2 regions of the Comamonas sp. E6 genome follow, and region 1 is predicted to be linked to the other one. Evidence: predicted binding sites of a transcription regulator. Region 1 holds the regulator's gene; the other holds the start of a gene.

Region 1 (7,321 bases):
GGAAGGGCGCAAAGCTCTGATCTGCCTTGTCATACTTTTCAGAAATGGAATCGCTATGACTTTGTGTGTGACCACAAATAGCCTACGGTGATGTGCAAGACCAGTAATGGTCCTGTGCAGAGCTCACCCGACAACGTACCCCCGCATAGCGGCAGAAACCACTCGCGAGAGTGATTTCTGGAGGCTGCCAGCAGAAAGGCGGTTAAGGGGCCAGGCTAATTCCGCATGGGCAACGTAAAGTGAATCGTCGTTCGAACCTGGGTGACCATTGAGGGGCCAAATCTGCTGATAGGCCACGACCAAAAGGTACGCTGAAGGCTGTGTCTGTTCTTGCTAGACACACGTCACCAACATTCAGCCCCGGGATAGATGAGTCCTAAACGGATAGACAGGAAGCGGCGCAAGCCGCCAACGTCGGTAGATTAGGGAACGTGGTAAGCCCCACCGTCCGCCAGCACGCGCAAGCGCGATGGCAGGGAAGTCGTAAGGCGACCTGTTGGATGAGGGGGTATGGGATAGTGGAAAAAGCGAATGGCTGCCTGTAATGGGTGGCATAAGGCATTTGTCCTAACGCGAAAGCGTGCCCACTTCCACTTGGTGCAACCGTCGCTCGCGACTGTTGGTGTTCATTTCATAGCCCAAAAGGGACGCATAGCCTCCCTTTTGGGAAGTCACGCGTCCTCCAAAGGGTCAAACCTGAAAGAGGAAAGCATGAGAGAAACAACTGTCTCCAGTAGTTCTGCGTCCTCACGCGAACCGCAAGACTGGCACGCCATTGATTGGCACCGGGTCGAGCAGTTCGTGAGAACGACGCAGCAACGCATAGCGAAGGCTACGCTGGAGAAAGACTGGCGCAGGGTGAAAGCCTTGCAACGGTCTTTAATCCACTCGTTTTCCGCCAGGGCTCTGGCAGTAAGACGAGTTACCGAAAACCAAGGCAAGCGAACGGCAGGTGTCGATCGCCAGCTTTGGGATTCTCCTGCCCTGAAACGGGTGGCAATTGGTCGGTTGAAACAGCAACGGGGATATAGAGCTAAACCGCTTCGGCGGGTCTACATCCCGAAGTCCAACGGAAAGGAGCGCCCTCTGGGCATTCCCACGATGTTGGATCGGGCCATGCAGGCGCTACACCTGCTTGGACTGGAACCTGTGGCGGAAACCACGAGCGATCTGAACAGCTACGGCTTTAGGAGGAATCGCTCGACGGCGGATGCCATGGGCCAGATAGTCGTCTGCACATCCAAGAGAGACTCTGCTCAGTGGGTGCTGGAGGCGGATATCCAAGGCTGTTTCGACCATATCAACCATGAGTGGCTGGTACGTCACGTTCCTATGAACAAGACAATCTTGCTCAAATGGTTGAAAGCCGGGGTAGTCCACCAGGGCCGCCTATCGCCAACCACAGAAGGGACGCCACAAGGCGGCATCATCTCGCCAACATTGGCGAACATGTGTCTGAACGGGCTGGAATCGGGCTTGATCGCATACCTTCGGGGGCGGTTTGGCGTGAAAAAGGCCGCGAAACTGAAAGTCAACGTGATCCGGTACGCCGACGACTTTGTGATCACGGGTAGCTCTCAAGAGCTGCTCGGGACAGAGGTTAGGCCTTGGATAGAAGCATTCCTCGCACAACGGGGTCTGCGCCTATCACTGGAAAAGACGAAGGTCACACACATAGACACCGGTTTCGATTTCCTGGGGTGGAACTTTCGCAAATACAAAGGGAAGTTTCTCAACAAACCAAGCAAGAAGAACGCGCAAGCGCTCTATCGCAAGGTCAGTGAAATCGTGAAGTCACACGTATCCATGAAGCAGGAGGATCTCATAGCCAAACTGAACCCAATCCTTCGGGGATGGGCGCAGTACCACCAACCGGTGGTGGCGAAGGAAACCTTCAGTCGGATGGACAGCCTGATCTACTGGCGCCTAGTGCGCTGGACGAGAAGACGACATCCGAATAAGTCCCTCCTCTGGTGCAAAAGCCGTTACTGGCGGCGCATCAAGGACAGGGATGAGTTCGCAGCAACCGTGAAAACGGCAGACGGCTCACTCACGACCAAATTGTTGAAGCTTGCTGATACAAAGATCGTGAGGCACGAAAAGATCAGAGGGAGTTACAACCCCTTTGACCCGGCTGATGAGGTTTATGGCGAAGACTTGAGGACGAAGCGCATGTTGAAAAATATGTCGTACCAGTACGAAACGTCGATGCTCTACATCTCACAGAACGGACGTTGCGCACTATGTGCGGAACCGTTGGAAGAAGGGGAACGCTGGCACGACCACCACATTGTTTACAAGGTGGCGGGTGGATCAGACAAACTCTCCAATCGGGTGCTACTGCACCCCGTCTGTCACAGGCGGTTGCATGCACTGGGTTTACAGGTAGCGAAACCGGCCTCTCAAGGGCTTAGCGTTCAATCAGGAAAAAACAATCCATCCTAGAATGGAGAGTATTGAAGATTGAACTTGTTGTGCTTGAGCCGGATGCGGTGAAAGTCGCAAGTCCGGTTCTTAGGGGGGGATGGTTCAGCAATGAACTGTCCCTACCCTCCAACGTGCCTTCCATGAAAAAAACACTCCTACCTCTTGCGCTGGCCTGCGCCCTGGCAGCAGCGACCGGCATTGTCCATGCCGAAAAAGCCGACAGCGCCAAGCCCATGAATATCGAGGCGGATGCGTTGCGTCATGACGAGCTGCAGCAGACCAGTGTCTTTACTGGCAATGTGGTGATGACCAAGGGCTCCATCGTGCTGCGCGGTGCTCAGCTCGATGTGCGGCAGGACGCCGAGGGCTATCAGTACGGTGTGATCAAGGCCGAGGCCGGCAAGCGAGCGTTCTTCCGCCAGAAGCGCGATACCGTGGCCGGTCAGCCCGAGGAGTTCATCGAGGGCGAAGGCGAAGTCATCGAGTACGACGGCAAGGCCGATATCGTCAAGTTCATCCGTCGTGGCGAGATGCGCCGCTACCGTGGCGGTCAGCTCAGCGATCAGGTCACGGGCTCCATCATCGTCTACAACAACATCACCGACGTCTATACCGTCGATGGCCAGAAGACCAGCGGCGGCCTGCCTAGCTCCTCCGTGGGACAGGGCGGCCGTGTGCGCGCCATCATGGCGCCCAAGGACGGCACGCCGGGGGCACAGCCCAAGCCTGCAACACCTGCCACGCAGCTGCGCCAGAGCATGACGCTGGGCGGCGAGAAAGCCGACGAGAAGAAATGAGCGAGCCGACTTTCTCCAGCAGCCGCAGCGGCGAGTCCGACAGCCGCCTGGAGGCCAAACATCTGGCCAAGTCCTACGGCAGCCGCAAGGTGGTCAAGGATGTGTCCCTGTCCGTGCAAAAAGGCGAGGTCGTCGGTCTGCTCGGCCCTAATGGAGCGGGCAAGACCACATCGTTCTACATGATCGTGGGCCTGGTGCGCAGCGACGGCGGCGAGATCTTCATCGACGGCCAGCCGGTGGGCGGCATGCCGATTCACCAGCGTTCGCGCCTGGGCCTGTCCTATCTGCCCCAGGAAGCCTCCATCTTTCGCAAGCTCAGCGTGGAAGACAATGTGCGCGCCGTGCTGGAGCTGCAAAAGGACGAGCAGGGCAAGGCGCTGACGCGCGACGAGATCGAAAAGCGCCTCACGGGCCTGCTGCAGGAGCTGCGCGTCGAGCATCTGCGCCAGTCGCCGGCGCTGGCGCTGTCAGGCGGTGAGCGCCGTCGCGTGGAAATTGCCCGCGCCCTGGCCACGCAACCGCGCTTTATTTTGCTTGACGAGCCTTTTGCCGGCATCGACCCGATCGCGGTGATCGAGATCCAGCGCATCATCGGCTTCCTCAAGGAGCGCGGCATCGGCGTGCTGATCACCGACCATAATGTGCGCGAGACGCTGGGCATCTGCGACCACGCCTTCATCATCAGCGACGGTCATGTGCTGGCCGAAGGCACGCCCGAGGAGATCGTGGAGAACGCCGATGTGCGCCGCGTCTATCTGGGCGAACATTTCAGGATGTGATGACCGCCACGCTCCCTCACTTTGTGCGGTCGCTGCCCCCAGAAGGGGCCCTGACCGGCTGCGCCGGGGTTTGCCTTGAGGTGGCCCGGCGGCAAACCCGTAGCACTGCGCGCGTTTGCAATGATTGTCTGGGGGCCGCGCCTCGATGAAGCCAGGTCTCTCGCTACGCGTTTCGCAGCATTTATCGCTTACGCCGCAGCTGCAGCAATCCATTCAGCTGCTGCAGCTTTCCACCCTGGAGCTGGCGCAGGAAGTCGAGCAGATGCTGGTCGACAACCCTTTTCTGGAACGTGCGGGCGATGAGGCCGAAACTGCGGGAGATGCTCCTGTAGATGTAGCTAATAGCGCCGGTGAATACAGTACTTCAGATAGTATTCATGCTGAAAGAGATGCATCGCAAGCGCAACAAGCTACTGAAACGGTAGCGGAGACATCAAACCCCGAAACCCCTGAAACGCTGAACTGGGAGGCCGAGGGCCTGGACGGTCAGGACGGGGAATGGGGTGGCGAATCCAGTAGCGAGTGGGATACGCCCTCGGCCAGCAGCTCCACGCGCAACCGCGATGGCGATGACGAAACCGATGCCATCGATCTGGCGCGCGAGCACCAGAGCCTGACCGACTTTCTCCATCGTCAGGCGCTGAGCCTGCATCTGGGCGCGGCGGACATGGCGGCGCTGCGCTTTCTCATCGAGTCGCTCAGCGACGACGGCTATCTCGAGGATTCCCTGCAGGAGCTGGCGCAAAGCCTGGCCGGCGACGACCTGGAAGAGCGCGAGGAGCTGGAGCAGCACTTTGTCATTGCGCTGAAGCTGCTGCAAAGCCTGGAGCCCGTGGGCGTGGGAGCGCGTGATCTGGCCGAGTGCCTGCAGCTGCAGCTGCGCGACCTGATCCGCACCGCCGAGGATGAGGGCACGACCGAGGCGCATATGAACCGGCTGCTGCTGGCGCAGGCCATCTGCGCTCAGCCCATGGACCTGCTGGCGCGGCGCGATCTGCGCAAGCTCACCAGTCTGTGCGGTGCGCGCGAGGAGCAACTGCGCGAGGCCATGGCCCTGATCGCCAGACTGGAGCCGCGTCCGGGGCGCCGCTTTGTCGACGTGGAACGCCATATCGTGGTGCCCGATGTCATCGTGCGCCCGGTGCGGGCCGGCTCGGGCCGGGTGGACTTCTCCGTGCAGCTCAACCCCGAGGTCATGCCGCGTCTGCGCGTGCATGACATCTATGCCAGCGTACTGCGCCGCCACAAGAACAGCGACGGCCATGCGGCGCTGCAGCAGCAACTGCAGGAGGCGCGCTGGTTCATCAAGAACATCCAGCAGCGCTTCGACACCATCTTGCGGGTCTCCGAAGCCATCGTGGAGCGGCAGAAGAACTTCTTTGTGCATGGCGAGCTGGCCATGCGACCGCTGGTGCTGCGCGATATCGCCGACACGCTGGGCCTGCACGAGTCCACCATCAGCCGTGTGACCACCGCCAAGTACATGGCCACGCCCCAGGGCACCTTCGAGCTCAAGTACTTCTTCGGTTCGGGCCTGGGCACGGAAACCGGCGGCAGCGCCTCCAGCACGGCCGTGCGTGCGCTGATCAAGCAGTTTGTCGATGCCGAAGATGCCAAGAAGCCGCTGTCGGACGCCAAGCTGGCCGATATGCTCAAAGAGCAGGGCATCGAGTGCGCGCGCCGCACCGTCGCCAAATACCGCGAGCAGCTCAAGATACCGACGACCACGCTGCGCAAGGCGCTGTAGGGCACCGCAGAAACAAGAAAGCCGCTGATGCATCGCACAGCGGCTTTCTTGCTCTGTCTTTAGGGCGGGAGCCTTGATAAGGCATTCCTCAAGCAAGGGGCAGCGAGCAAGAGCTGCCCTTGCGGCGATGCTGCCGTCCCCCTTGGGGGCGCCCGGCCAGGGGAAGGCGCGTAGCGCCTCAGGGGGTTATCAAGAAACCAACCACCAGATAAACCAGACCAGCACGCCAATCATCAGGCCGAACTTGAGGATCTTGTAGAAGGTCGGATTCCAGTCGCGGAAGGCGCGGCGGTACTTGCCCGCATAGAACGAGATCTTGAACAGCTTGCTGATCATGCCGCGCGGATCGCCCTCGTTGTTGGGCGAGCTGGCGGCGGCCACCACGTTCTTGCCCAGCCAGTGATTGAGCCACTGGGCAAAGCCATTGGTCATGGGGCGCTCCACATCGCAGAACAGCACGATGCGGTTGCCTTCGCTGCGGTTCTCGGCCCAGTGCATAAAGGTCTCGTCGAAGATCACGCCTTCACCTTCACGCCAGCTATAGGGCTGGCCGTCGACCTCGATCATGCAGCGGTCGTCGTTGGGGGCCAGCACGGCCAGGTGATAGCGCAGCGAGCCTGCATAGGGGTCGCGGTGCAGATTGAGCTTGGCGCCGGGCGGCAGCTCGGCAAACATGGCGGCCTTGACGCTGGGAATCGATTTCACCAGGGCCGTGGTCTTGGGGCACAGCTCCATGGCCGAAGGGTGGGCATCGCCGTACCACTTGAGATAGAAGCGCTTCCAGCCGGTCTTGAAGAAGGAGTTGAAGCCTGCGTCATCGTTATTGGCGGCGGCCTTGATCTGCATGTTCTTTTGCAGATTGACGGCTTCCTCGCGGATTTCACGCCAGTTGGCCTGCAGCGGCGCCAGCTCGGGGAAGGTGCTGGTGGGCAGATAGGGCGTGCGCGGCACCTTGCTGAACATCAGCATGAAGACGTTGAACGGCGCTGTGAACGTGGAGTGGTCAAACAATTGCTTGACCACCTTGTGGCGCACCTTGCCGCGCAGATGCATGTACAGCCCGCAGCCAAAGAAAAGCAGCACCAGTGCCAGAACGATTATTTTTGCCATAAGGGCCAATTTTACCGGGGGCACCCCGGCGGCCACCATGGGGGCAGGTCAAACAGAACCGGGGTAGGGGAATATCAAAAGCAATAGCTGCCGGCGCTTGACGGCCAGGCGCGGCAGCCGGTCAGGATCAGATACTCAAGGCAGAGCCAGCACGGCGCAGTTGCACAGATCCGCGCTCTCGAACACCGTTGTGTCGCCCGCTTTGAGGCCCGGCACGGGGAATAGCCGCACCGTCAGCGGCTTGTTGAGGCGAAAAGCCATGGTGCCCGTATCGCGCATGACGGCGGCGATCTGCTCGGCGCTGCTATCGCCCGGCACAGGCACGGTATCGAGGCCGATGCCGCAGACGCTGCTGTAGGTCAGCAGGGCGCGGATATCGAATTCGTCATTCAGACTGGCCTGGGCCAGGCCTTGGTCCTCGGTCACGGCCAGCATCAGGCCGCTGAAGCCGATCTGCGTCA
Region 2 (7,321 bases), on a different contig from region 1:
CGCCGCCGTTGCCGGTCGATGCACCGGGGAAGGGCGAAATCGCCGTAGGGTGGTTATGTGTCTCCACCTTCATCAGCACATGGTTGGTAGCCGCCTGCTTCTGATAGCTGGGAGCGCTGACTGCGCCTGCCTTGGCATCGAACTTGGCGACAAATCGCTCAACCTCATGGCCTTCCATGATGGAAGCGTTGTCGGCATAAGCCACCACGGTGTGCTGGGGCGAGCAGGCCTCGGTGTTGCGGATCATGCCGAACAGCGATTTTTCCTGCTCCACGCCGTCAATGGTGAACTTGGCGTTGAAGATCTTGTGGCGGCAGTGCTCGGAGTTGGCCTGCGCGAACATCATCAGTTCCACATCCGTGGGATTGCGCTTGAGGTCGTTGAAGGCATTGACCAGATACTCGATCTCGTCTTCGGCCAGGGCCAGGCCCCATTGCTTGTTCGCGGTTTCCAGCGCTGCGCGGCCACCGCCCAGCACATCCACAAACTCCATGGGTTGTGCCGCCAGGGTGGTGAACAGTTGCTCGGCTTCAGCACGTGTCGCAAACACGGACTCGGTCATGCGGTCGTGCAGCAAGGCGGCAATCTGTGCCGTCTGCTGCGGCGAGAGCTCGGGCTTGCCGCCCAGCAGGCCGGACTTCACGTCCACGCGATACTCGGTCATGCGTTCCACACGGAACACATTCAGGCCGCAGTTGCGCGCGATATCGGTGGCCTTGGAGGCCCAGGGCGAGATGGTGCCCAGGCGGGGAGTGACGATGAAGGCCAGGCCTTCAACGCTGCCCTTATAGGGGTCACCATAAGTCAAGAGCGCCGAAAGGCGCTCTTGCAATGCGGGCGCAACTGCGCCCTCGGTGGCAACCAGGTGCACAAAGCGTGCAGATACGCCGGTGATCTTGGGGTGGATGGCGACCAGATCGGTCAGAAGCTGTTGGGCGCGGAACGAGCTCAGGGCGTTTCCACCCTCAAACTGTGTCAGATGCAATGTCACGTGGCGGCCTGTTTATGTGAAGGCTGTTGAAAAGCGTCCTGGTCAATCCCCTGCCTGAGAGGACCGGGCCAAAGCGCTGAATTCGGTGAGCCTCGGATTTTACCGTGCCTCGGGGTTAGTCCGAATGCTCACACCCACAAGCCCTGCATGTTCAAGCGCGCAATGGGATAATTGCGACCATGAGCATCACACTGAAGACTCCCGAAGACATCGAGCGCATGCGCGTTGCAGGCCGCTTTGCTTCGGATGTGCTGGACTACATCACCCCCCACATCAAGCCCGGCATCACCACCCAGCAGATCGACGATCTGTGCGCCAAGCGCATGGCCGAGCAAGGCACCAAGACGGCCTGCCTGGGCTATCAGCCCCCAGGCATGACGCCCTACCCGGCCTATGTCTGCACCTCGGTCAACCATGTGGTGTGCCACGGCATCCCCAACGACAAGCCTTTGAAGAAGGGCGATATCGTCAATGTCGACGTGACCATCATTACCGAAGACGGCTGGTTCGGCGACAACAGCCGCATGTTCATCATTGGCGAAGGCACGATTGCGGCCAAGCGGCTATCCAAGCTGACCTTCGAGGCCATGTGGAAGGGCATTGCCCAGGTCAAGCCCGGTGCCACGCTGGGCGATATCGGCCACGCCATCCAGACCTATGCGGAGAGCAACAACCTGTCCGTGGTGCGTGAATACTGCGGCCACGGCATCGGCAAGGTGTTCCACGACGAGCCCCAGGTGCTGCACTACGGCCGCCCCGGCGAAGGCGTGGTGCTGGAAGAAGGCATGGTCTTCACCATCGAGCCCATGCTGAATCTGGGTAAGCGCGACATCAAGGCCATGCCCGACGGCTGGACCGTCGTCACCAAGGACCGCAGCCTGACTGCCCAGTGGGAGCTGATGCTGGCCGTCACCAAGACCGGCTATGACGTGCTGACCTGGTCCGAGGGCTCGCCCACCCCGCCCGACTTCATCACGGCCATCCGCACCTGAGCGCACTGCTGCCGCTGACCTGCATGCCGCATCTGGCCAAAGCCGGATGCGGCATATTTTTTGCTTGTAGACCTTGTGCTGCAAGCGCCATGCGCTCATCTTTTTGCCATCACAGGCCTCAAGCCCAAGTCAGTTGGGTTAAGGTGACGCTCAAGCACTTGCCCTGTTGAAACGCTTTTTTCTACTGCGCATGACCTCCTCTGCCCACTCCTACGCCAACTCTGCCGACGCCTCCGACCTCTCCTCGCTACAGGGCCTGCGCGAGCAATACCGCGAGGCCAAGGCCCGGCAGATGGAGTTGCTGCGCAACCCCACGCTGGGCAGACGCAGCGTGCGCGGAGTGCTGCACCATTTCAGTGAACTGGCCGACGGTCTTCTGCGCACCCTCTGGCAGCGCGCGCAGATGCCGCAAGGCGCGGCCCTGCTGGCCGTGGGGGGTTATGGACGCGCCCAGCTCTTTCCCTACTCGGACATCGATGTGCTGGTGCTGCTGCCCCAAAGCAGTGCACCGCCGGCTGCGGAACTGGCGGCCAGCATCGAGCAGTTCATCAGCAGTTGCTGGGATGCTGGCCTGGAAATCGGCTCCAGCGTGCGCAGCATTGCCGAATGCCTGCAGGAGGCCGCGCAGGACCTGACGGTACAGACCGCCATGCTGGAGTCACGCCGCATCACCGGCAGCAAGGCCTTGTTTGCCGACTTCGAACAGCAGTTCCGCGCACAACTTGATCCCAAGGCTTTTGTCGAAGGCAAGCTGCTGGAAATGCGCCAGCGCCACGCCAAATACGATTTCACGCCCTATTCGCTGGAGCCCAACTGCAAGGAATCGCCCGGCGGGCTGCGCGATCTGCACACCATGCTCTGGCTGGCCAAGGCCGCAGGCTTCGGCAACAGCTGGCACGAGCTGGCCGAGCAAGACCTGATCACCCATTTCGAGGTCCAGCAGCTCGAATCCAACGAATCCCTGCTCAGCCTGATCCGTGCCCGCCTGCATGCCGCTGCCGGCCGCCATGAGGACCGGCTGGTCTTTGACCTGCAGACCGCCGTGGCCGAAGCCTTCGGCTACCGCTCCAACACGCCGGAGGGACGCAAACTGGCCATGCGCGCTGGCGAGACCCTGATGCGCCACTATTACTGGGCCGCCAAGGCAGTGACCCAGCTGTGCCAGATCGTGCGCATGAGCATCGAGGAGCGCCTGAACCCCGGCTCTCACGAACTGATCCAGCTCAATGATCGCTTCTGCGAGAAGGCCGGCACCATCGAGGTGGTCAGCGACGATCTGTACGAGCGCGATCCGCATGCCATTCTCGAAACCTTTCTCATGTATGAGCAGCATGAGGGATTGACGGGTCTGTCGACGCGAACCCTGAGAGCGCTGTATGCCAGCCGCGATGTGATGGACAGCGCCTTCCGTCGCGACCCGGTCAACCGCGCCACCTTCATGAAGATCCTGCAGCAGCCGCGCGGCATCACCCATGCCATCCGGCTGATGAATCAGACCTCGGTGCTGGGCCGCTATCTCTGGCCCTTCCGCCGCATCGTGGGGCAGATGCAGCATGATCTGTTCCACGTCTACACCGTGGACCAGCATATCCTGATGGTGCTGCGCAATGTGCGGCGCTTCTTCATGGCCGAGCATGCCCATGAGTATCCGTTCTGCTCCCAGCTTGCCGCAGGCTGGGACAAGCCCTGGATCCTGTATCTGGCTGCCATCTTCCACGACATCGGCAAGGGTCGTGGCGGCGATCACTCCGTGATCGGTGCCGTCGAAGTCAAACGTTTTTGCCGCGCCCACCAGATCGACAAGGCCGATGCGGAGCTCGTCGAGTTTCTAGTGCGCGAGCATCTGACCATGAGCCAGGTGGCACAGAAGCAGGACCTGTCCGACCCCGACGTGATTCGTGCCTTTGCCGAACGCGTCGGCAACGAGCGCAAGCTCACCGCCCTGTACCTGCTGACGGTAGCCGACATTCGCGGCACCAGCCCCAAGGTCTGGAGCGCCTGGAAAGGCAAGCTGCTGGAAGACACCTACCGCCTGACCTTGCGCGTGCTAGGTGGCCGCGCCCCGGATGCCGCTGCCGAGATCGAAGCCCGCAAGCGTGAGGCACTGGTGCAGCTGGCCCTGTCCGCCCAGCCCTTCGAGTCCCACAAGAAACTCTGGGAGACACTGGATGTGAGCTACTTCATGCGCCATGAAGCGGCCGACATCGCCTGGCATACCCGCCATCTCTCACGCCATGTGGGCCAGGGCAAGCCCGTGGTGCGCGCCCGGCGGTCGCTGGCCGGCGAAGGCCTGCAAGTGCTGGTCTATGCACCCGACCAGCCCGATCTTTTTGCCCGCATCTGCAGCTACTTCGACCGGGCCGGATTTTCCATCCTCGATGCACGTGTGCACACGGCCAACAACGACTACGCACTGGACACCTTCCAGGTCGTCGCCCCAACCATGCAGGAGCAGTACCGCGAGCTCATGCACATGGTGGAAAGCGATCTGACGCAGACACTGCTGCAGGGCGGCCCGCTGCCCACGCCGTCGCAAAGACGGCTGTCGCGCCGCGTCAAAAGCTTTCCATTCGCTCCGCGCGTCATCCTGCGCCCCGATGAAAAAGCCCAGCACTGGCTGCTGTCCATCTCCGCGTCAGACCGCGCCGGCCTGCTCTACATCATTGCCCGCATCCTGGCACAGCACCATATCAGCGTGCATCTGGCCAAGATCAGCACCCTGGGCGAGCGCGTGGAAGACACCTTCCTCATCGAAGGCCCTGAACTGCAGGACAACAGCAGCCAGTTGCGCATGGAAACCGAGCTGCTCAAGGCCCTGGCCCAACCCGGTTGAACCAGACCCGGCAATTCGGGCTTTAGTTTGATGATTCGCTGCCGATAAGCAGTCACCACTACTACGGAAAGCCCATGCAGCTCGCCTCCAATGAAGTTGCGGCATCGCCGCCCACCACACGCAGTGGCCTGTTTCATATGCCGTTGTTTCGGCCCGGCACCGAGGTCACTCAGAATGGCCGACGCGAAATCGTCAGCCATGTCATCTTGCGCAGACGCGAACTGATGGTTTACCTCCGAGGTCACGACGACCCGGTCAAGCCCGATCGACTGAGTCTTGCCCCCACGGTGTTCACCACCGAACGCCGGCCCGAACCGCTGACCTGGTTTCTTTGATCCCTCAAAGCAAGAAAGCCGCTGAGCTCATGGCATCAGCGGCTTTTTCTATGGAGCCCGGCTATCAGCCCAGCTTGGCCTGGGCATTGGCCATGACCTGACCCAGTTGCACCGGCACCGCCGGCTGCCACTGCGGATTGAACTGCAGACCTGCCGCTTGCGGGAACAGCATGACCACCGTGGAGCCAAGCTGAAAGCGGCCCATCTCCTCGCCTCTAGCCAGCATCACCGCTTCGTCACCTTCGTAATTCCAGGTCTTGATATGGCCTGGACGCGGAGGATTGATCAGACCATGCCACACCGTGGCCATGCTGCCCACGATCGTCGCGCCCACCAGCACCAGCACGAAGGGCCCATGATCGGTATCGAACACGCAGACCACGCGCTCGTTGCGCGCAAACAGGCCGGGTACGCCACGTGCGGTTACCGGGTTCACCGAGAACAGATCCCCTGGCACATAGGTCATGCTGCGCAGCTTGCCGGCACAAGGCATGTGAATGCGGTGATAGTCGCGCGGGCTCAGATAGATCGTGGCAAAGCTGCCGTTATCGAACTGACGCGCCAGAGCCGCATTCCCTCCCACCAGAGCAGTCGCACTGTATTGATGCCCCTTGGCTTGAAAGATCTGCTCGCCTTCGATCCTGCCGAACTGACTGATCGCACCATCTACGGGGCAAATCCAGTCCGCCTGCGCCAGAGGACGAACACCGTCCTTGAGCGCACGTGTGAAAAAGGCATTGAAGGTCTTGTAGGCTGCGGGGTCGGGATTGGCTGCCTCGGCCATGTTCACCTGGTAGCGCTGGATAAAGCGACGAATGACTGCCGTCGTCAATCCGCCGGCCTCGGCTTGCGCCAGTTTTCCCATCAGCGCGGTCAGCGCCTGCTTGGGCAAGAAATATTGGGAAAGTACGGCGAGTCGATCAGACACAATGGAATTTTGCTATCAAAGTTATAGAGCTGTCGAACAGGATTCTAGCCAAGACCACGGCAGCGGCGGCTGTCTTTGGAGGCTACAGGCGTTTTACCCCATCCAGGCCACCGCCCAGGCGCGATATCTCAATGATGCAAGCGTCATGACAAAGACCTATGCACCCGTCTCATCGCTGCGACGCTTTACCCCTTTATGAGGGCATAAGCGAAGGCGAGACGCTACAATTCCAATGTTTAGCTGAATGCTGTTTCACAGCATGGCTTGATTGGATATCGGCCTTTTGTTCGGTCTGCGCAAACAGCGCAGCGCCCTTGCCACATTGAGGCCTGAGCAGTTGTACTGCTCAGGCCTTTTCCGTGGTGATGACGAGCAAGCGCCGCAACTGACCTTTTCTGAGAGATTGAACAAATGGCCAAGGAAGAACTGATTGAAATGCAAGGTTCCGTGACGGAAGTCCTGCCTGACTCGCGTTTTCGCGTCACGCTGGACAACGGTCACCAACTGATTGCCTACACCGGCGGCAAGATGCGCAAGCACCACATCCGTATTCTGGCTGGCGACAAGGTGTCGCTGGAAATGTCGCCCTACGATCTGACCAAGGGCCGTATTACCTTCCGCCACCTGGCCAACCGTGGCCCGGCCCCCACGACACCTCGTTCAAAATAAATAGCGCCTCATCATCAAAAATTCGCCACTTTCAAAAGATGCGCAATTTTTTGTAGTTAGAATAGAGGCTTCGGAGCGTAGCGCAGCCTGGTAGCGCATCTGCTTTGGGAGCAGAGGGTCGCGAGTTCGAATCCCGCCGCTCCGACCAAATGACAAGGGGTTAGATCGAAAGATCTAACCCCTTTTGTCTGTCTACGCTTCGCGACCTTGCCGGCTTATACGCGCCATCATATTTATTTGCGGCTTGGCAGACTAAGAACCGCCTTAGCCCCCTGTGAGGCCGGCACGAAGCATCGATGCATTGCGCCCTCATGGCAAGAAGACTGGCAGCCCCTCCCCTAATTCGAGCTTGCACACCTTCAGCCCAAAGTGACACAAGCAAGAGCTCTCCGTGAGCGATGAAGCAGCCCGCATCATCCACGCGACATGCCACCCGGGCGCGGCCTTGGCCGGCTCAAGGGAATAAGACAGAACCAGGGCCGCAGCAACCAGCTTTCGGCGGGCAGAAGGCAAAAGAAAAAGCCCCGGCTGCTACGGCCAGGGCTTTGGAATTGGCGCCAGGGGTTAAGCCAT

Evidence for each region. Region 1 encodes sigma-54, which starts transcription at its own class of promoters, with help from an activator protein. Its sites were predicted from a motif close to TGGCANGNAANCTGCTTT; they were not measured.
Region 2: the regulator sigma-54 is predicted to act here: its motif matches at 2,033-2,050, upstream of CSE6_RS10645 ([protein-PII] uridylyltransferase).

Annotation. Positions count from the first base shown of each region.
Region 1 is NZ_BBXH01000012.1:176,715-184,035, reverse strand. Features, by position in the region: gene ltrA (group II intron reverse transcriptase/maturase) at 712-2,445, shown strand; gene lptA (lipopolysaccharide transport periplasmic protein LptA) at 2,568-3,224, shown strand; gene lptB (LPS export ABC transporter ATP-binding protein) at 3,221-4,003, shown strand; gene CSE6_RS11880 (RNA polymerase factor sigma-54) at 4,149-5,750, shown strand; gene CSE6_RS11875 (aspartyl/asparaginyl beta-hydroxylase domain-containing protein) at 5,940-6,860, opposite strand; gene CSE6_RS11870 (DUF711 family protein) at 6,996-7,321, opposite strand, start outside.
Region 2 is NZ_BBXH01000011.1:185,802-193,122, reverse strand. Features, by position in the region: gene purL (phosphoribosylformylglycinamidine synthase) at 1-991, opposite strand, end outside; gene map (type I methionyl aminopeptidase) at 1,171-1,983, shown strand; gene CSE6_RS10645 ([protein-PII] uridylyltransferase) at 2,174-4,816, shown strand; gene CSE6_RS10640 (hypothetical protein) at 4,891-5,151, shown strand; gene asd (archaetidylserine decarboxylase) at 5,216-6,079, opposite strand; gene infA (translation initiation factor IF-1) at 6,491-6,748, shown strand; tRNA gene CSE6_RS10625 (tRNA-Pro) at 6,820-6,896, shown strand.